Regions from separate parts of the Paenibacillus sp. P13VS genome, predicted to be linked through region 4. Evidence: riboswitches for the same ligand, from Rfam matches in the RefSeq annotation. Region 4 holds a riboswitch; each other region holds the start of a gene.
The links. A riboswitch is a leader RNA that binds a small molecule or an ion and turns the genes downstream of it on or off. The one in region 4 is predicted to bind cyclic di-AMP.
Positions count from the first base shown of each region.

Region 1: linked by a shared signal. The riboswitch ahead of GUA98_RS02995 (C40 family peptidase) and the one ahead of GUA98_RS10880 (hypothetical protein) in region 4 are both predicted to bind cyclic di-AMP.
Region 2: linked by a shared signal. The riboswitch ahead of GUA98_RS27550 (3D domain-containing protein) and the one ahead of GUA98_RS10880 (hypothetical protein) in region 4 are both predicted to bind cyclic di-AMP.
Region 3: linked by a shared signal. The riboswitch ahead of GUA98_RS28310 (C40 family peptidase) and the one ahead of GUA98_RS10880 (hypothetical protein) in region 4 are both predicted to bind cyclic di-AMP.

Region 1 covers NZ_WYEV01000002.1:433,656-439,148, reverse strand. Annotated here, with positions in the region: gene GUA98_RS03025 (glycosyltransferase family 4 protein) at 1-494, shown strand, start outside; gene GUA98_RS03020 (hypothetical protein) at 602-1,660, opposite strand; gene GUA98_RS03015 (xanthine phosphoribosyltransferase) at 1,864-2,445, shown strand; gene GUA98_RS03010 (hypothetical protein) at 2,542-2,871, shown strand; gene GUA98_RS03005 (hypothetical protein) at 2,990-3,205, shown strand; gene GUA98_RS03000 (carboxymuconolactone decarboxylase family protein) at 3,336-3,665, shown strand; gene GUA98_RS02995 (C40 family peptidase) at 3,746-4,210, opposite strand; cyclic di-AMP (ydaO/yuaA leader) riboswitch at 4,216-4,347, opposite strand; tRNA gene GUA98_RS02990 (tRNA-Leu) at 4,709-4,793, shown strand; gene GUA98_RS02985 (X2-like carbohydrate binding domain-containing protein) at 5,142-5,493, shown strand, end outside.
Region 2 covers NZ_WYEV01000019.1:14,836-20,328, forward strand. Annotated here, with positions in the region: gene GUA98_RS27545 (TatD family hydrolase) at 1-179, shown strand, start outside; cyclic di-AMP (ydaO/yuaA leader) riboswitch at 422-675, shown strand; gene GUA98_RS27550 (3D domain-containing protein) at 947-2,131, shown strand; gene rnmV (ribonuclease M5) at 2,284-2,829, shown strand; gene rsmA (16S rRNA (adenine(1518)-N(6)/adenine(1519)-N(6))-dimethyltransferase RsmA) at 2,843-3,736, shown strand; gene yabG (sporulation peptidase YabG) at 3,799-4,695, shown strand; gene veg (biofilm formation stimulator Veg) at 4,849-5,124, shown strand; gene GUA98_RS27575 (small, acid-soluble spore protein, alpha/beta type) at 5,360-5,493, shown strand, end outside.
Region 3 covers NZ_WYEV01000021.1:16,263-21,755, reverse strand. Annotated here, with positions in the region: gene GUA98_RS28320 (M1 family metallopeptidase) at 1-1,279, shown strand, start outside; gene GUA98_RS28315 (hypothetical protein) at 1,290-2,132, shown strand; cyclic di-AMP (ydaO/yuaA leader) riboswitch at 2,393-2,530, shown strand; gene GUA98_RS28310 (C40 family peptidase) at 2,534-3,004, shown strand; gene GUA98_RS28305 (GNAT family N-acetyltransferase) at 3,296-3,808, shown strand; gene GUA98_RS28300 (c-type cytochrome) at 3,974-4,333, shown strand; gene rbsK (ribokinase) at 4,406-5,389, opposite strand; gene GUA98_RS28290 (4a-hydroxytetrahydrobiopterin dehydratase) at 5,435-5,493, opposite strand, start outside.
Region 4 covers NZ_WYEV01000004.1:232,957-238,449, reverse strand. Annotated here, with positions in the region: gene GUA98_RS10895 (urease accessory protein UreF) at 1-255, opposite strand, end outside; tRNA gene GUA98_RS10890 (tRNA-Leu) at 681-763, shown strand; gene GUA98_RS10885 (glutathione peroxidase) at 901-1,377, opposite strand; cyclic di-AMP (ydaO/yuaA leader) riboswitch at 1,746-1,918, shown strand; gene GUA98_RS10880 (hypothetical protein) at 2,037-2,432, shown strand; gene GUA98_RS10875 (HAD family hydrolase) at 2,605-3,288, shown strand; gene GUA98_RS10870 (Nramp family divalent metal transporter) at 3,452-4,747, opposite strand; gene GUA98_RS10865 (organic hydroperoxide resistance protein) at 5,175-5,493, shown strand, end outside.

The sequences.
Region 1 (5,493 bases), on a different contig from region 4:
ATATTTTGTTCAAAGCCTGTGCGGAACTCAAAGGTCGAGGGCATGACTATGTTTTACATATTATCGGGGATGGACCGATTCGACCTGATTTGGAAGAGTTGGCTCAGCGTTTGGGTATCTATAACGAGACTATTTTTTATGGATACACCCTGCATCCGGAAGAGTTCATGCCATTTTTCGATATATTTGTACTTCCTTCCAGGGCAGAGGCGTTTGGTTCCGTGTTTGCCGAGGCAGCACTGAGTTGTCTTGCACTTATAGGTACGGATGTGGGTGGAATTCCTGAACAGATTGAGAACGGCAGCAACGGGCTGCTTGTTCCCCCTGAGGATCCTTCGGCACTTGCTGAGGCGTTGGAGAAAGTTATGGTTGATCCCTCGTATCGTTACGAACTTGCACGCTCGGCGTGTGAGAAGGCCAAAACGCACTATTCTTTGGGCAGATCGGTTAATGAACTGAAAAAGCTGTACCTGCAATATGCGAGCAAAGCCTAGATTCATTCCTGAAAATAAAATAAACAGAAGAAGCCGCTGGAAACAGCGGCTTTTTGATTGCGAGAATATGGTTTTGAAATGTAATACATGTTGGAACGCAGTATAATTTACAGGTTTTTATGTCTCGTACGAAAGCTTCCCCAACGGTCGATTACCAATCTGCCGGCCCAGACTAGGGCAAGGGTGCCGAAGATTGGATAGAGAATGGATAGGAGAGAACTGAATCCAAACTGGCTGAGTGAGTAGCACAGCATCATAATGGTTAATGTAATTAATCTAGGGGGCACTTGTAAGTGCTGACCAAGCTGAAGAGTCATACCATAGATGTCTGCGACGAATGTTGTGAATATTTCCATGAAGATCAAAGTTACATACACGGATTGAACAGCCCATCCAAGTTGGAAGGCGATGCTCCCCATCGGAATTTCGAACTGCATGATCCCTGGCATCTGGGCTGACATGGCGAAATGGGCGGCTAACAGCATGAAGCCTACACCGATTCCGCCGAGTACACCGCCCCATTTCAGGACATTACGATCACGGATCTGATTGCCTACCGGCACCAGAACAGCTTGGGCCAGTACCAGATTGAAGGAGGAATACAATAGTGGAGACAGCCACACCTTTATAGGATTGGTATCTGTAGTCAGCGTAACGAACCGTAAGGCACCGGGATGGTGTATGGTGCTTGTAATCATGAGGATGGACAACAGGAGCATCATCGGCACCACAATGCTATTCATTTGCAATATGGCTTTGATGCCTCGTCCAAGAAGCAGGTACGTTCCCACTATCGTAATAATCAAACCAGTCTGGTAATGCAGTCCAAGATGCTCCACGAAGACAGAGCCTGCTCCGGCGAGCATTACACTGTTTACACCAATAAGTATCAGAAGCGTTATCCAGGTAATCCACTTTCCAGCCTTATGGCCAAATAGGTGCTTGTTCAGGTCCTCGTAAGAGCGGGAGCCGGTATCATGGGCGATGAGCATCATTTTGGTGCCCAGCCAGACAAATAGTATGGTCGATAAGCCAATGGTGATGGTGGCCCATTTGCCATACTGGGTAAAAAACTGCAGTATTTCCTGCCCTGTCGCGAAGCCTGCTCCTACAACCGTTCCGATGTATGTAAATGCGATCTGCAGCACCCGGAATGCCTGTTTCATGCGTTTCCCCTCTCAGGCCCCATAATAGTTTGGACATGCGGGTACCATGGTACAAGGTATGCTTGACCCTGGTAACTCATGACAATTGTAAGAAGCTTTCGTTCTCAGAATCGGTCAATGATGGAGGAAAGCCGATTTCGCTTGAACTGACAGCCTCATCTATGATACTTTTACCTCATAGGATAGGCTTGGGAGGTCGAATGATGGAAGTATTAAAACAACGAATATTACAAGAAGGCGTAGTCATCTCGGATCAGGTGCTGAAGCTGGACGGATTATTGAATCACCAGATTGATCCTGCACTGACAATGGAGATGGGCCGCGAGTTTGCCGCTCGCTTTCGTGAAAGTGGAGTGACACGGGTCATAACGGTGGAGTCTTCAGGGATCCCGGTTGCTTTTGCCGCAGCACATGAACTTGGGGTGCCGCTCGTATTTGCCCGTCGAAAAAAGACACTTCTGGCAGATCCCGATGCCTACTGTGAACGTGTACCTTCCTTTACCAAAGGGATCGTAACCGATATTATGGTATCCCGCGAATATATTCATGAGAATGACCGTATTTTGTTTATAGACGATATTATCGCCAACGGAGATGCAGCTCGCGGTGTCATTAAGATCATTGAACGTTCAGGGGCGGAGCTCGTCGGATTCGGTGTCGTGGTCGAGAAATGTTTTCAGGCCGGTGCACGTACGATCCGTGAGCAGGGCATTCCGGTGGAAGCCTTGGTGCGCATTCGTTCACTGAATGATGGAACCGTGCAATTCGACGATAACCAAATGTGACAGTTTAAAGGAAAAAGCCTATTTTTTGAACAATGCCTTTGCATGACCGCGAATTTCATTTATAATGGGGTTATGTTAGGGAGAGGAGGCAACACCATGGGGAACCAACCGGCATCAGAACAATTTTTTATTGAAAAGCTGGCGGAGTCGAAAGTTCATTTTGAACGTGCCCTGGATTGTAAACATACGGAATTTGATGACCTTTATCCCTATATGATTGAACATCCTCAATTTTTCTGGTACAAACGCTATGTTGCCTGGTCAGAGTTGCTGACCATTGTAGGCTTGTGTGAAGAGTTGTCCTTCGCTTGGAAAGAACAATTTACACCACATCAAGTGGAGTACCTTGAAGAACGTGTGATGTCCGCCAAAGTGCTTGATTTTTGGTTCGAGAAGAACGACAGCAAAGAGCACGCGCAGCGGTAACTTTCAGTCGGGATATTTTTCGAATGACATAACAGTCCAATACAGTCACGTGAGACCTAAATGACTCTTCATTTAGGTCTCTTTTTGTAAATTATTTTGAAACATAGGAGCCATAGACATGATTAGTGATGCAGAATTAGATGCACTGCGCTTATCGGGTGAAAAAGTAAGAGTGGTACGGGATGGTCTGGAGTCCAACGATGTAACAGGGATTGTCGTTGCTTGGGATGGGGAACAGGTGCTTATCCGTCGCCAGAACAGACGTGTGGTCAAGCTGGACCGCAGTTATCGCTATCAGCTCTTTAGTGAACCACGCCAAAGTCCGGCTGAATGAATAGAGCCGCTCTGGAGTCGGAATGCATGGAATTACCATGGATGGTTTGGCATAATTCCGCCACTCGGGAGAGAAGATAGATACAGCGAGAATTCGTAAACTTATCAGCCGAGAGGATGTGCGGGTAGCCATGACATTGATGAATGATAAGGTACATGCCTACAAGGATCAGATTGGAGAATTAAGCGATGTGTTGCCTGGCGTAGTCAAAGCGTATCACGATTTTACAGGTGAATGCTTTCAGTCAGGTGCCATCGACGCCAAAACCAAGCAGCGGATTGCCCTCGGCATCGGATTGTTTGCCAATAACGAAGTATGTACGTTTTACCACGTAGAAGAGGCCCGTGCGAAGGGCGCAACCGATCAGGAGATTATGGAGACGGTTGCGGTAGCTGGAGCGGTAGGCGGCGGTCACGCGCTGTCTCAAGGCGCAATGCGTGTGCAAAAAGCGTTGCACTAAGGTTTTTCCTGCAAGTGAGTCTGAATAACCAGACAGCAAAACAGGCTCTGGATCATTCCAGAGCCTGTTTCTTGTGCAACTTATATTTTTCCAAGCATCTTGTTATACATAAATTGTCCGGTCACCCGGCGCGCTGTTACATAGCGGTCACTGAAGTATGGATTCGACATTTTGGTGATGCTGACACCTTTACTGCTGGAAGCATGAGCGAATTGCCCGCCTCCGATGTATACGCCTGTATGCGAAATGCCGCTGCCTGAAGTGTTGAAGAATACCAGATCACCTGTGCGGATATTGGCTTTGGATACCGGAGTACCCGCCTTGGCTTGCTGCTGTGAAGTACGTGGCAATTCAATGCTATATTTTTGGAAAATATATCTCATAAATCCAGAGCAATCAAACCCGGCCAGCGTCGTGCCGCCCCACTTGTAAGGTATTCCAGTCATGTTGTTAACGACGGTGTTGATACTGCTCGCCTCAGTGCTTGCTGCACCAGATGTAAATAGAACGGCTGCGCCAAAAATAGAAATGATCAGTTTTTTCAAAATCAATGTTCTCCCTTCGATGCCTACGGAGTTAGCTAAGGGTTCGGTAGAAGGTTCCCTATATTTCCTATGTATAAGAATAATTCACCCAAAATGGTTCCCCCGTTTTCAAACATGAAACTCGGCAAATGAATAATTAATATTTTGTAACCTTTTGAAACTATATTGCATAAATGCGTAATTGTCAAACCTTTCTTCCTTCTGCAATGTTAACGGAATTCAAGACTTTTTGTGGAAAGTAGTAGTTCTCCATGTTTATTTATGATGACAAAAACGTAATTTGTGTTTCATCAGCGCAAAAATTGGACAAATAAGTAAATTGGAGTAGTAGAAGAGAGCGTGATTCATTTTTAGCAGGGAAAGTCAGTTCTCAAGTAGATTTTATACCTTTTAGTCATCTTAGTTTTATACTAAATCATTTAAGTGTTGACACACGGAATTTCACATGATATATTATTTCTTGTCGCCGCGATAGATTATCTCGGAGATATGCCATATGCGGTCGTGGCGGAATTGGCAGACGCGCACGGTTCAGGTCCGTGTGGGCTAACCCCCCGTGGAGGTTCGAGTCCTCTCGACCGCATCATAAGAAGAAAAGGTTTCTCGTTAGGCTAACGCCTGCGGGAGACCTTTTTTTATGTCTTTTTACTTGACCATAAGACCATAACTACGATACACACATCGTTACTTAAACAACGTCCTCCGAATCGATCTGATGGCAGCAGTTTACTTGCAAAATCTCCGGTGTAAGGGGGAGAAATGCCTGTTCTATGGCTGTGGTACCCCCGCTTTCATGGTGAAATGTACGCAAAATTCCGAATTGTACCTACCCTGAGCATAATACATCCACTATTCTTTTCACGTAAGGTAAGCGCTATCATTATGGATTTGAATTCACTATTTCAGAGGGGGTAGGGATGATTTGAAGCGAATGGGTAAACGGATGGCGATGGTTTTTCTGGTGTTCATCTTTGCGGCAGTTCAGTTTGGATTTACAGGGACTAAAGGTCGTGTGGTTGAAGGGGCTGCAGAGACAACATTAGCTGAGAAACCTTACATGGGCTGGAGCAGTTACAGTATGCAGGTGTATGACCCTTCCGTAAAATGGACATCAGCGGAGAGCATCAAGAAGCAATCGGATGCCATGCGCGAGAAGTTACAGGCTCATGGCTATGAATATATCAATATTGATGCGGGATGGAACGGAGATAATGATGAATACGGAAGACCGATTCCTAACCAAGAACTGTATCCAAACGGATTCCAGGAGGTTATCGACTATG
Region 2 (5,493 bases), on a different contig from region 4:
GATTTTTCATTGAAACCGACTCCCCATATCTTACACCACATCCTTATCGTGGAAAACGAAACGAAACAGCGCATGTACGTCTGGTTGCAGAAGCAGCTGCGGAAATTAAAGGCATTTCGGTAGAGGAAATTGCTGCAATAACGACCAAAAATGCCATGGAACGATTTGGGATTCGTTAAAAAACGAAGCAAATGCGGTGAAAAAGAGAGGTAGACGGAGCGAATTTGCTTTTTGATCCAAATAAATGAAGAATATTACAATATTTTAACCAAATATTTAGAAAAACGTACTTGAACAACGCTTTACAACATGCATCGAAACAGGATATCATCTTTTCAGTGAATTGTTGTGAGGAAAATTGGACAGATGTTCGGGGGATGAACAAAGGGACACTTTCCGATGACACAACAATACTTTTCATGAACCGATCTCGCTGAGTCTCCGTTAACGGAGAGCGGGGGAACCAATAGGGCTTAAACATCAGTGTAAGTAGCTGATGCGCATCGTTCGCTGACCCAAAAGCAGCGGATGCACTTGCGAAGCACTATTTGATTTCTTCTTTGGGTCTCGGGGTGAATTCAAGGGCATCCGCCATGAGCGGGTGACCGGAGATAGGGCGGCTCTCTTTCGCCCGAACCCGACAGCTAACCTCGCAAGCGGAAAAAGAGAGGCAACCTCGTGCATGAATTTCCGATATTCAAAATCATTCGGAAGCCACGAAAGAGTTCCTCTTACACTCTTTCTTTGGCTTTTTTGTTTTTGAATAAAAGAAATAAGGTCATCATACGGTAAGAATTCAGGTGGTGACATCATGTTGCGAAGAGTGGTTCATGGTGCAGAACCGGTCATTGAGATATCGATCAGTTCTGTAGAAAATTTGGTATAGTCGCGTCAAAGACATCATGCATTAACTTTAGACGGCGAGGCTATGAAGGAGGACGGAGAAGTGGGCACATTCCAACCAGAAGAGACCCATGAGTCACGATCATCCAGTAAGTCTTACGCGTTGCGGTGGAAGCATGAGAACATGCGTCAAATGGCACTGATCGCTATTTTCTCAATCGCGCTTACAATCATGATCTTGTTAGTCGTTTACGGTCAAGCCGGGAAACAAATTTCGCTGGTTATTGATGGCAAAGCTCAAGCGGTAGAGACTCGTACAGGAATGCTTCAAGAAATGCTGGAGGAGCAATCAATCACAGTCAGCCCCCATGATGAGGTATCCATGCCTTTGAACGGGGCAATCGCAGATGGAGACCGCATCGTTATTGAGCGGGCCGTTCCAGTCAACATTACGGCAGACGGAGACACCAAGACTCTGTATACAACCGATTCATCGGTAGAAGATGCAATTCAGAAATCTGGAATTGAAGTTGCAAGTGAGGATAAGGTTTATCCTGCGCTCGCAACACCAATCAAGGCAGATATGAAAATTCGCGTAGTGCGTGTAACAAAGCGTACAGTGGAAGTGGAACAGCCGATTGCGTACAAAGTAATCAAAACGGCTGACCCTAGCTTGTACAAAGGTGACAATCGCGTCATCGTAAACGGCAAAGAAGGTACACTTGTACAGCATATCGAAAAGGTGTTCCAGGATGGAGAGTTAGTCTCCAAAAAGATGGTGGGCAAATCGGTATCGACCAACCGTGTCGATAAAGTTATTGCTGTCGGAACCAAAGCAAAACCTGTTGTGAAGAAGCCGGAGATTCAGACGGTATCGGCCCAAACCTCCACAGCAAAGAAAGAAACGACAACGAACTCGAAGAAAACCGCTGCATCAGGCAGCAAAGTGATTACCGTCTCAGGCACTTCTTTTAAATATTCCAAAGTACTTAAAAATGTATCGATGACCGCGTACTCTTCTGAGGAGCCTGGCATTGGTACAAAAACAGCTTCCGGTACCCGGGTAACTGAAGGACGGACCATTGCGGTCGATCCAAAAGTGATTCCGATCGGCTGGTGGGTGTATATTGAGGGCCTCGGCTTCCGTCGTGCGGAAGATACTGGCGGCGCCATTAAAGGCAACAAAATCGATGTGTATTATGACAGTGTAAAGCATGCCCTGAATTTCGGACGTAAGAAAGGCAAGACGGTATATGTGATCGGTCCGGTTAAGCCGGAAGCGAACTAAAATCGTTTTACTTTGAAATGGGAATGCTATAAAATAGTTGCATGAATGAATCATGCGGAATATGCGGCGGTGGAGTCTGAATAGGCTCGCCGCCGTTTGGCAGAGAAGAGGATATTCCTCTTCTTTTTGCGTTAGAAAGGAAGAAATGGAACATGATAAAAGAAGTCATTGTGGTAGAAGGACGCGACGATACCGTCGCCATCCGGCGGGCTGTTGAGGCAGACACCATAGAGACCGGCGGATCAGCCATTAACCAGCGAATCCTGAAGCGAATTGCACTGGCACAGGAAAGACGCGGTGTAATTGTTCTTACCGACCCGGATCATGCCGGTGAGCGCATTCGCAAAATCATTGCAAACAAGGTTCCAGGCTGCAAACATGCTTTTATTCCGGAAGCGGACGCAACCCGCAAAGGGGATATCGGGGTCGAGAATGCCTCACCTGAGGCAATCCGCCATGCGCTGGAGCGTGTGCATACCTCGTACGAGGGTGTACCGAGCCAGATCGATTGGGATGACTTGATTGCAGCAGGACTGATTGTGCACCCGCAGGCAGCTGCAAGGCGTATGGAGATGGGGAATCTGCTCGGCATAGGTTACTGCAACGGAAAGCAGTTCCACAAGCGGCTGGGTGTATTCCAAATTAGCCGGGAAGAGTTTTCTGCAGCATTATCGCAAATTGAACGTGAAGGATTGTGAGCGTATGAATGGCATGGATGAGACTTTGGAAATTGCAACACCCAAGCGAACGAAAGAGATAATTCAGAGACACGGTTTCTCCTTTAAAAAAAGTCTAGGTCAGAACTTTCTGATTGATCAAAATATATTGAACAAAATTGTAAATGCAGCAGATCTGGACGAGTCCAAGGGCGCACTCGAAATCGGCCCGGGGATTGGAGCACTTACGGAGAGACTGGCCCGAGCAGCCGGCCCTGTAACCGCGGTGGAAATCGATCAGCGTTTGTTACCGATCCTTGGAGAAGTAATGGAGCCTTATCCCAACGTTCGGATACAGCACGGCGATGTGCTGAAGCTGGACTTGGCAGAGCTTTTCCGCACAGACTTTGCTAGTGTGGGCAAGGTAAGTGTTGTAGCCAATCTGCCGTATTATGTGACGACTCCTATTATGATGAAACTGCTGGAAGAGAAACTGCCGGTAGACAGCATTGTTGTTATGATCCAGAAGGAAGTAGCAGAACGTATGGCAGCTGCACCCGGCTCGAAGGACTACGGAAGCTTGAGCATTGCTGTCCAATATTACAGTGTGCCTGAATTGGTTTGCATTGTGCCGCCAACCGTATTTATTCCGCAGCCCAATGTGGAATCAGCTGTCATCAAGCTCAAGGTTCGTGAGCAGCCCCCTGTCGAAGTGCCGAGTGAAGCGCACTTTTTCGAAGTGGTACAAGCCTCGTTTGCCCAGCGCAGAAAAACCATCTCGAACAATCTGAAAGCTCGCTTCTTCACCAAGGAGAATCGAGAGCAGGCGGATCAGTTACTGGAGCAGGCTGGCATTCAGCCGTCCAGACGGGGTGAGACACTTAGTCTGCAGGAATATGCGGCGCTAAGCACGGTAATGTGGGATGCAGGAATTCGTGCCGGCCTGTAAATAAATTCGGATGAACCAAACCGGGTCTTTGCCCATACGATGGGGTAGAGGTGATTATGTTGATGAATATCGGAGACTTGGTCGTTCGTAAGTCATACGGTGGAGATGTGACTTTTCGGGTGGAAGGCCTCCAGTTGGATAGCGCGGTCATTAAAGGGACCGAATTCCGGCTGCTTGCCGACTCCCCGGTGGACGATTTGATACAGGTTCCTTATGAACCGCAGAGTGCCAAGACCAGGCAGGCACATGTAAAAGCGCATCAGACACTCTCCAGGCTGCAGCAGAACCGGATTGAACAGGCGGAGCGCAACCGTGAAGGCCTGACGCTGGACTGGGCTGCACAGCGGGAGCCGGCTTATTTTGAAATGCCAGGCAAGGTGCTCCACTTGGATGGGGATCCAAATTACCTGAAGAAAAGTATGGCTCTCTATGAGCAGCTTCGTGTCCCGGCAGAGGGTCAATATGTCCATGAGTCAGCCATGGCTGATGCCCTGTATCGTCTTCTTCCCAAAGTTCAGCCTGACATTGTAGTCATTACGGGCCATGACGGAGTTCTGAAGACCCGTCAGCCTTACGACTTATACAGTCTCGGAAGTTACAAGAATTCGCAAAATTTTGTGGCAGCGATCCAGGTTGCAAGACAATATGAGCGCCATTTGGATGCACTAACGATCGTTGCAGGAGCATGTCAGTCCCATTTTGAGGCACTTCTGCGGGCAGGTGCGAACTTTGCCAGCTCACCAGGCCGAATTCTGATCCATGCCCTTGACCCTGTATATGTGGCCGCCAAGGCAGCCTTTACATCCGTTAGGGAAACGGTAAATATGAATGATATTCTGCATAACACGATTAGCGGCAGCCAGGGTGTAGGTGGTGTCGAAACACGCGGCAGTTACCGCGTTGGCCTCCCTGGTTTGAACGATTTATCTACACTTAAAGTTAACCCATCAGTCATCTGATATAGGTCAATTAAAGTCCCAATTTGGGGCTTTTTTCATTTGCAAAAAAATTCATTGACAGCAACTTTTCCATGCTGATATAATATTTAGTTTTGATTTGACATTGACTGTAAATTCAGGTATAATGGACAAGAAAAGAGGTGGTCGTCGACAATGGCTAAAAATACGCTGTTGGATATCAAACGCAATCTCGATGCTCATATAGGTCAAAAAATTATGTTGCGGGCTAATGGTGGCCGCCGTAAGACTATCGAGCGTACGGGTGTATTGGAAGAAACGTACCCTTCTGTTTTTATCGTCAAGCTTGATGAAGAGCAAGAAACGTTCAAGCGAGTCTCTTACAGTTATGCAGATATACTTACGGAGTCGGTGGAAGTCATGGTATTTAACCCAGGCGACCAGACGCCTAACTCCTATATGGAGACGTAAGCATCGTTTTACAGGCAGTTTGCCCCTTGGGGCGAACTGCTTTTTTATTTGTTTAGAATTACCGTCCAGACAGGCATCTGCAGGAATGAGGTTTAACCAGAAACGGCATACTATTTGAACAGGCCCATACTGATATTGCTGAACAGTTCATCGAAAAGGGTGGCTCTGAAGCTTTCAGGAAGAATCCTGGTGTAAATGGACTAATCAAAACTGCTACTTCAAGGAGGATGGTTTCATGAGCCGCAGAAGAAGAAGTGTGATGTCAGAAGAGCTCAAGTATGAGCTGGCAAAAGACCTGGGATTTTATGATACCGTACAGCAGGAAGGCTGGGGTGGCATCAAAGCCAAGGATGCAGGCAATATGGTGAA
Region 3 (5,493 bases), on a different contig from region 4:
CTGGAATCTGCATCAGTATCACGGGAATTCCGAGTTTTATGCGGATTTTGGCATCTATAGTGTGCGTATTCGGGTACCGGAAACATACAAGGTTGCCGCGACCGGGTTTCCAACGAAGCAGGCTGTTATTAAAAATGGCGAAAAGATCTATCAATTCTATGCTGATGATGTACACGACTTCGCCTGGGCAGCCTCACCTGACTTTGTTTATGCAGAAGAACCCTTCTCCGCTCCCAGCGTGCCAGGTGTACGAATCAAGCTCTATCTGGACCCAGCCCACCAGGATCTGAAGGAACGTTACTTCTATGCGGCCAAAGCAGCTCTTTCGAATTACAGCAAGTGGTTTGGTCCATATCCGTATTCCACGCTCTCGATTATTGTACCTCCAAAAACAGGCAATGGAGCAGGCGGCATGGAGTATCCTACCCTAGTTACAGCCTTCGGCGCGGATGACGCTACACCAGGCTACGATCTGGAACGCACGGTTGTACACGAGATTGGTCATCAGTACTTCTATGGTATGGTAGCCAGCAATGAATTTGAAGAAGCTTGGCTGGATGAGGGGTTCACCTCTTACGCAGAAGACAAACTGATGGAGCAGGAATACGGACTTATTCCGAATCTGCCCGTTCAATCCGGCTTAATTACTTCGCCTGCCTCACTCACGCAGGAGTCCTGGAAGTTTGATTCCCAGAATCATTACGCAGCCAATGTTTACACAAGGGGCAAGCTTGTGCTGCTGGGCATCGAACAACAAGTAGGCACCAAAACGATGGAACGCATTCTTTCAACTTATGTCAAAAAGTATCGGTTCAAACATCCCACTTCGGCCGATTTCCAAAAGGTCGTGGAGCAAGTGACCCGTAAATCCTGGTCTGATTATTTTAATCAATACGTATATGGGGACGGAATGGCCGACTTCGCCGTGGAGAATATCCAGGTCAAGCCTGTTGAGAAAGATGGTCAAACGTTGTACGAATCATCGGTAACCTTAGTAAAGAAAGGCAGCGACTACGAGAAGGTACCCGTACGCATCGTTTTTGAGGATGGACACATCGTCGCCAAGGAATGGGATGGCAGTAACGGTCGAATTACGTACAAGTTAACGTACAGCTCGCCTGTATCCTGGGCCATGACCGATCCGTTATATACCGTTGTGCTGGAAAACCGTCATATGAACAACTTTTTGAAAGCCGGTCTGGATGAACCATCCAAGTTCCGCTGGAGCATGAGTGTAACCAAACTTATTGAAGCTATATTCGGAGGTCTGTCATGGTGAGGTGGAGACAGTGAAAGCAAAAATACGTGAGGGCTGGTTTCTCGTCCGTCAGCATATGTTCATTGTGGCACTTTTATTTCTCTATCAGCTGGTGTGGGGTTACTTCATTTATAAAATGGTGCAATCGGCAGTCATCCCCTTGCTGCTGCGCTATCCGGACCCTGACGCCGGGGAGCTGAGTACCATTTTATTCAAAATGGAAAGCCAGCTCAATCTGTCTACCCATCCCGAGGTGCATCGCTATTTATGGATACTTGGGGCCATGCTCCTGCTCCGCATGCTGATTACCCCTCTCATCCAGGCAGGGCTGCTCTATTCATTACAACACTTCAATCATACAGAAGAACGTGTTCCTTTTGTACGTGGGATCAAGGCACTGTGGAAACCGATGATGCTGCTTCATTTCATTAAAACGCTATTATTGCTGCTGCCTGCGTACTGGCTGATCCCCAAGCTGTATAGTATCTTTCTGGATGGATTCCACTCGCTTCAATTGCTGCTGCCAGGCATTCCATATGTAGCCGGATGGATCGTATATGGATGGATCATACATCATGCTTTGTTATATATGCAGTTTGGCGCTACAGCTCCCGAGGATCAGGGCGGGGTAAAAGGTACATTTTTGGGTTTATTACTCGCCTTGCGTCATATCTTTCCTCTCATCGGTATCGCAGTGGTTCTGGGAGGAATTCATCTGCTCATCTTCGGTACTTTCACATCTGCGTCGTGGTTCCTGACAGGTCTCATCGGTCTCATCCTGCAACAAACCTATCCGCTCGCCAGATGTTTGCTCGATATATGGAAGATATGTGCTCATTTCCGTCTGTGGCAGTCCAAGTCCACCAAAGGTTAAAAAGTGTAATGAACCGCGCAAAAATTGTTACCATCTCCATGTAAACTTATGTCAATGTTAACGCTTTACAAAAACAAACCCCGACCTTTCCCCGTCAAAGGTCGAGGTTTTTTTTGCTAATTTTCTTGTTAAACGTTGCCAAAGGCTTACTCCTCTGTTACAATAATCGCAGTGAGTTTTTAGTAACAACTTTGTAATCTTTACCTCATGAATTGTAACTACTTAAAATTAAATCGTCATTTCTTGATTTCGCAGGTGCACAACTAGCATAGCCAAATTCCTGGCACCTGGGAAGCGGGGGAACCAGTTATGGGTGAATTGATCTTGCTACAGAGGGATCATAGGGGACCTTCAACCGAATCCTTAAGCTAACCTCGCAGGCGTTGGAAGGGGTATATCTCTTGTTCAAAAAGAAATTAACAGCAGCTGTCCTCAGCTTAACATTCGCACTATCACTTGGAGCAGGCAGCGCATTCGCAGATTCAAAAATGGATAAAGTAATTGATTCAGCAATGGGAACTACATACAAAAGTGGTGGAACAACGCTTAACGGCTTTGACTGCTCTGGATTCACACGGTATGTATTCGAAAAGCTGGGCATCGATTTGGCTCGTCAATCCAGTTCCCAATTCGACATGGGTGACTCGGTATCCCGCATGGAAATGAGACCAGGCGATCTGGTATTCTTCAATACAACGGGTAAAGGGGTTTCACACGTAGGGATTTTCGTGGGTGAAGGTAAGTTTGCACACTCCTCGTCTTCCAAAGGAGTTACGATTAGTTCTTTGAGTGAGAACTACTGGGCCAACCGCTATGTTGGCGCTAAACGGATTATGAGCACGGACGCATATGAGTCACTGGCCCTCGACTAGGGACAAGCTGAGCAACATCATACTGTAACGAAGCATAAATCAACCGCCCGGTACATTCTCCGCAGGAATGTATCCGGCGGTTTTTTTGTGCATCTTCGTCCGTGCCCTTATGATGTTTTTACCCATCCTACTGTAATATAAACGAAATTCCAGGAACTTTTGTTTCACTTTTTTTCAAGGGAGCAAAACCTTGCCAAATGCCCTCCTCTTTTGTAGAGTAAAATCAGGATTAAATACGAAATGACATATGTTATCAACAATTAGCGTATGACTAGAAGTAGCTTGTTCACAATGAAAGGAGCGTGCAGTGGTGTGGATGAAGCTTCTGTAACGTTTCACGTTGTGCCGATGCTGGAAGAACATGCAGCAATGATCTGCAGCTGGACATATGAACCACCCTATAACATCTATACCTGGCTGCCCTGGGAACAGATGAAGGCGCTGGAGGTTGAATTCGGCGATGAGCAGCTTCGAAAAGAGCAATATGCAGTTGTACTCGGAGAGCAGGATCAGCTTTGCGGATTCGTTCAATTCTTTCCTCTTGAAGGCGTGACGCGAATTGGGCTTGGCATGCACCCTGAACAGTGTGGACAAGGTCACGGTACTGCCTTCGTCTCTGCGATCGTGAAGGAAGCCATTCGGCGGAACCCTAGTCATGAGATCGATCTCGAAGTGCTCACCTGGAATACGCGGGCTATCCGGGTTTATCACAAGGCTGGATTTGTCACCCAGGATACGTATGAACGACAGACACCAAGCGGTTTGATGCCTTTTTATTGCATGGTCTATGAAGGACCCCGCTAATCTTAAACTAACCCTTAAACCGCGTAAGCCAAAGAAATTCATGCCCGTTTATGTGATTAGTTCAAAAAATTACCACAAAATGCTATGATGTCTTAACAGGTTCCGTTATAATGATATGGACAGTTTCAGTTTAGATGATCTTTCATTCTGGAGGGGACATAACGGATGCACAAATGGATCATGAGCGGGGTATTTTTTGCAGCATGCGCATTGGCTATTGTATTAATGTTTACGCTTCCAGGGAAAGAGGAAGTGGCTGAAGAAGCGAAACCAACCATGCCTGAAGTGGCAATGGATGCCGGACAGGCTGAAGCACTGGTCAAAACCAATTGTATCACGTGTCACGGGGACCAGCTTCAAGGTGGCGTAGGACCTGCACTAGCAAACATCGGCAGCAAGGATGATGTGGAGAAGATCTACTCTACCATTGTCAAAGGTAAAGGCGGCGGCATGCCTTCCTTCAAGGACAAACTGAAGGACGAGGAAATTGCCAATATCGCGATGTGGCTGGCTGAGAAGAAATAAGGAAATGAGATACACAGCAAAGAGGCCCCTGCCTTTCCTTACGGAATGGTACGGGCCTCTTCGTCATATCGTTCAGCCTCTGGCTGCGTGTTCTGCCAAAAAGGCTTCCACTTCACGTGCATACGGCATCCCCGACTGGGCGCCGAGCTTCGTTACGGATAACGCGGCCGCTCCCATGGCATAGCCTACTGCCGCGTCCAGTGTTTCCCCGCGCGCGAGAGCTACCGCCAGCGCGCCGTTGAAACAATCGCCAGCGCCGGTCGTATCGACGGCGCTTACGGCGTAGCCCGGCGCACGGCAAGCGCCGGCACGCCCTGCCTGTACGCGGCCGCCTGGCGCTGCCGCGTACACAGCCCCCTCGGGGCCGAGCGTCGTGACGACAGCGGCCCCGAGCGATGCGGCGAGCTCTGCGACCGCCGCATCCACGTCTTCCGGCCGGAGATCATCCCGGCCGGTAAGCACGGCAAGCTCGCTGCGGTTCGGCGTGACCACGTCGACGCACCGCAGGAGCTCCTGGGGCAGACCCGGCACCGCTGGAGCCGGGTTGAGCACCACCAGTGCGCTGCCTTCTGCCGCCAGTTCGGCGGCGCGGGTGACCGCTGGCAGCGGGATCTCAAGCTGCAGCAGCACCGCTGCGGCTGCAGTCAGGCTTTTTACCGTATCCGCCTCTTCCAGCATCTCCGGCACCACTTGTCCATTCGCTCCAGGAATAACGATAATCCGGTTGTCTCCCTTGGAGAGCCAGATCGATGCTGTACCTGTTACAGTGTCTTCCAATACACGAACCTGCGAGGCATCTGCCCCACTATCCGTCAGACTGTGCAGCAAGCGTTCCCCAAAACCGTCTGAACCCACTGCTCCAATCATCGTAGTCTGTCCACCCAGACGTGCAGTAGCAACGGCTTGGTTAGCCCCTTTGCCTCCCGCCAGATAGTGAAGCTCCTCACCGCTTACCGTTTCTCCCTCTTCCGGGATGATATCGGTCTTCACCACGAGGTCCATATTGAGACTGCCTACAACCGCGATCAGAGGCTTATTCTGATTCATGTCTGACATGTATGCTTCCTCATTTCTTGGCAGCACAACGATAACCGATCCCGGCTATGTCGTCCTCATTTTCTCAAACGTTTCGTTAAACTGCTCTGCTTCCTTAATATCTA
Region 4 (5,493 bases):
CAACTTGTCAATGAGTGCTGTTCGCCATGTGTCATTATGATCTGTTGCGCTGTAGATACCTTTAATCGCCATGCCCTCAAGTCGAACGATACTGGGATGCAGCTGGCAGCGCATGAAGGACTCCAGATCATCGGCATTTCGGATGCTGCCTTCAGCAATGTGTACATCCATACCAAATGAATGGGTAAAACCTCCGACATGAATGGAGGAATCAAGCAGTTTGACATAATCGAGCAGCTTATTCCTACGGTTCACGGTCTTTCGCCTCCTATGTTCGTAAAATGTTATATTATATAACATTAATATTGATTTACGAAAGCTTTTATGTTTAAGATCCGAATTATATGATATATATAATCACATAAATATCCGTATTCTGTCAATGGTTTCTTGTTTTTAAGTTTTAATTATATTTAAATGTTACATTATGTGACTGAAAATAGTTTAAACACATAAAATTAATGTTATGTATATGATATGTTTTCTTATGGAGAGCTACAATTAAAAATGAAGATATATAAAAGATTTGAAATTTAATGTATGCAGCAGTTAAAAGATCATGACGATAAAAACCGATATTTGGAGGAAAAACACAGGTGCAAAAGTAGTTTTAATAAAAGTGCTTTACTTTTATAATGTGATCCTGTATAATCAATTTTGTTGCCGATTATTTACGACATGCGGTCGTGGTGGAATGGCAGACACGCTATCTTGAGGGGGTAGTGGGCGTATGCCCGTGGAGGTTCGAGTCCTCTCGACCGCATCATATTGTACGACAAGAAGAGGTTTTCCGAATATGGAAAGCCTCTTTTTTGCGTTTGGAACAACATAAAGAAAGACCATTCACACAGAACCGGTCTTTCTCTGGTTCCCTGTTGATGATGGCCTCTCCATGTTGATCTATTTCAGAAGTTTCTCAATATCAGCCTCAATTTGGTCAGGAGTTGTTTTTGGAGCATAACGCTTCACAACGCGTCCGTTCTGATCAACGAGGAATTTGGTAAAGTTCCACTTGATGGCTTTGGATCCGAGCAGTCCCGGTGCCTCTGTTGTCAGGTGCTGGAATAGAGGATGAGCGCTTGAGCCATTGACATCAATTTTCTCAAACATAGGGAAGCTTACACCGTAATTCATCTGGCAGAACTCTGCAATATCGTCGGAAGATCCTTTTTCCTGAGCGAATTGGTTGCTTGGGAAGCCCAGTACTTCAAACTGTCGGTCTTTGAATTTGTTATAAAGTTCCTGTAAGCCTTCAAATTGCGGGGTCAGACCACATTTGCTCGCCGTATTAACAATCAGCAGCACCTTGTTGCGATAATCGGACATCTCGACTTCCTGGCCCCGAAGGGTATTGACTTTGTAGTCATAAACGGACATGATCAGTCGCCTCCATATCGTATAATGGGTTAATGATTCCTATAGTTATATTATATTGCTTACAATTAGATAATGCAAAACTAATTGACTAAATTCCTATGTTGACTTACATATATCTAAAATTACAACCGTTTTTCATAAGAACGAGAATTAGCGAGCTTCACAGAGATGGATGGAGAATGGATAGGTTGTAAGCGATATCATTGATATGTAATGCCTTAAATTCGTCCATTCGGTGATCTGACCGTACTTTACACTAACATGTCGCGGGTGTATGATTCATATCGTAATTTCTAATTCAATTAAACTTAACATGAACAACGAAACAAACGATAATATCGCTCTGGTCAATATATGAAACAGGAACGATGTTTTAATCGCTGAGTTTCCATTCATTCATGGGTGGGAAACGGGGGAACCAATCGGAATGGCTGTCATTGCAGCTAATCCATGGGGTGAATTTTTCGGTGCAAGCCGGAAATAGGGCGACTCTCGCGCCCGAATCCGTCAGCTAACCTCGTAAGCGTTAAAGGGAGAGGCAACAAGCCGTACGCATATTCATGGCGTTTTCGTCATGGGTTATTCAAGAAGCGTTCGGGAGGCCTTGGTCCCCCACGCTTCTTTTTTGTTGTCTTTTCACGCCAAGGGAGGAACGAATGATGGATAATGAGATGATTTTAGTAACAGCACCGAATGAAGCAGGGCGCAAGTTTATCAAGCTGTTGATGTACAAAAAAATGCCGTTTGCCGTTCTGACCAACAGTGCAGGGGAAGAACGGAAGCTCCGCAGAATCGGAGTGGAGAACGTCATTCGCATGAATACAGCTGAAGCTCAGAAGTGGTTTCTGCCGCAGTCGAGCGTAGGCAACGTTTTTATTTTCGAGAACAGTTTGAACCTGACCTGCCGCTATCTGCAGATCTGCCGTTCCTGGACTTCCAAATCACTATGTGTAATTACGGAACAGAGTCACCCCAAAGGCATTTACCGCGGGATGGGAGCTGACCGCATTGTGTATTCTCTTAATGGAGAAGTTGGCTTCTTGCTTAATGGTTAATGTGATAGCTGCCGATTGATCCGGTGTAAGGTGCCTGTTATAATTGAACTTGTGGAAAAACGGAATTCTGAGGAGACTCATGCATGATGGTGGGTCTTCTTTTTTATTTGAGCATTAGTGTACATTGCTGATGTATAGAGATTGCGTTCGTGGCTAACAAGGAGGAATAGGCGTGCCTGATGTACGGGGGTTAAAATGGTTGTTCTTTGATGTAGGAGATACGCTGGTCGACGAATGGGAGCCGGTAGATGATATTATAGGGCAGTTTGTAAAAGAAGCCTGCTTGCTTGGGTATCCGGTGAAAATAGAGGAAGTGCGAGAGATATTTGCCTCCTGTTACCGAAACTATGAGCAGTGGCCCATGAGGGTAGCCATTCGAACGCTAATCAGCGATGAACGTCATAGGGAGCAGATCCAGGAGAAGTTGAAGTTCCGGAAGGAACTGGAGAAGCCCTTCGCTTCTGCTGACGCGGTGTTGAAGGAATTGTCATACCATTATCGAATTGGCATCATTGCCAATCAGAGTCCAGGGACAGCTGAGCGCCTGGAGAGCTACGGTCTGCGGAGGTACGTGGATGTACTGGCATGCTCGGCAGAAGAAGGCGTATCGAAGCCGGATCCGGAACTCTATGCTGTGGCTTTGAAGCAGGCGGGATGTGAACCCGAGGAAGCAGTCATGATTGGGGATCGGATTGATAACGATATCATTCCTGCCAAGAAGCTGGGGTTGTTGACGATTCGGATTTTGCAGGGCTATGGACGGTTTCAGCCTGAGCTGGAGGGCCAAGAGCGTGCAGACTGGACCATCGAATCCTTGGAGCAGCTTATTCCACTGCTTGTGCCTTCTGAGGGTTAATGGATAAAATAAAAAAAGATGACTTTCGCGTCATTAAATAAAGGACAAGGCAAGTGTACGGCAAAGCTAAAAGGCTGATCCCTTCAAGTATATTCTTGATGAGGGATCAGCCTTTTTTAATGAATCTCTGGTAAGAGGGAGACGGTTTTAGCGTATATATAGATTAAAACAGCATGATGGTCTGGAAGATCAGATAAACGTTCAGAACCACAATTACGGCAGCGATGATCCAGGAGACGACTTTGAGCCACAGTTTATTGGCGAATGCGCCCATGCTTTTTTTGTCACTCGTAAACATCACAAGTGGAATAACGGCAAAAGGCAGCTGCAAGGATAGAATTACCTGGCTCAAAATCAGCAGCTCTTCCGTTCCATGTTCGCCGGCGATAGCCGTCACGATAACGGCAGGGATGATCGCAATTAATCGGGTCACGAGCCGGCGGAGCCAAGCCGGAATCCGAATGTTCAGGAAACCTTCCATGACAATCTGTCCGGACAGTGTACCTGTAAGCGTAGAGTTCTGACCTGAGGCCAGCAGAGCGACACCAAACAGGATACTTGCAATGGTTGTGCCCAGCAGAGGTGTGAGCAAGTGATAAGCATCTGCAATCTCAGCGACCTGTGTCATGCCTGCGCTGTGAAATACAGCGGCTGACACAATGAGTATGGCAGCGTTGATAAACAGGGCCAGGGTCAAAGCGATCGTTGAATCCATAGTGGAGTATCGAATGGCTTCTCTTTTCCCTTGAGTTGTCTGTTCGATCTGCCGGGTCTGCACGATGGACGAATGCAAGTACAGATTGTGCGGCATAACCGTTGCTCCGATGATTCCGATGGCGATATACAGCATCGCTGGATTCGTTAGTATCTCGGCACTTGGAACAAAGCCGGTAAGCACTCCGCCCATATCCGGTTTGGCAAGAAACAGATCAATCCCGAAGCAGAGGGCGATGGTTGCCATCAGTACAATGACCAGTGTTTCCAGCGCGCGGAAGCCTTTATTTTGCAGCAAAAGGATAATCAGAACATCCACAGCCGTAATAATGACGCCGTATAACATCGGAATGTTGAATAGAAGCTTCAGTGCGATGGCTGAACCGATGACCTCAGCCAAATCTGTAGCAGCAATGGCCAATTCACACAAGACCCAGAGCATAATGACAACTGGCATACTGAACCTTTCACGGCAGGCTTGAGCCAGATCCCGTCCAGTTACAATACCAAGCTTGCCTGCAAGTGACTGTAATACGACGGCCATAAGGTTAGAGATTAAAATAACGGATAATAGCGTATAACCGAACTGGGAACCCCCGGCAATATCTGTTGCCCAGTTACCCGGGTCCATATAGCCGACAGCGACCAGATAACCTGGGCCGACAAAGGCGAGGAATTTTTTCCACCAGGCCACGTTTTTCGGAACCTTCATGGAGCTGTGTGCTTCCCCGAGGGAGGGAGCCATGCCTGCTGCGGCCAATTGTTCAGCCGAAGGAGAGCTGAATGGATTTTTTTTACTCATAAATGTTCACCTGACTTCTTAATAATAATCGTATTGATGCTCCGTATGATGAAGACCTGGCATTCACTTTTATATGTCTGAAAATATATGTTGTTACTTACATTGTACTCATTCAATAATTTTTGTCTAGTGCAACTTTTATGTAGATGGACAAAATGAGAAGCGGGTGGAGTCAGGCTCTTAGTATATTACCCAACTTCAGAAAATTTACCTGTATATCATAGGTGGCGTTATGCTGATGAAAGCCAGATGCATGAAAATGACAAAGATGCAGAAGCTGATGAAGTAACCCAAATCCGTTTCAAATTGAGCCAGAAGTTTAAATTGAATTGTAGGCAGCAAAAATATTGGTGTAAAAGGAGAGATTCTAATGGAAGCTTTATATACAGCAACTGCGACAGTCAAAGGTGGACGTACAGGTTCGGTAACTTCATCGGATGGAGTCCTTAAACATGATCTGAAAATGCCAAAAGAGCTGGGTGGATCCGGCGGTGAAGGTACGAACCCTGAGCAGCTCTTTGCCGCAGGATATGGTGCATGTTACGAAAGTGCTCTTGCCAACGTGGCACGTAAAGCTGGCGTTAAACTGGAAGATGTGACTGTAACAAGTAATGTATCCATTGGAAAAGACCCTGCGGATGACGGATTCCAGTTGTCGGTCCGGCTGGATGTAAGCATGCCGGGTGTGG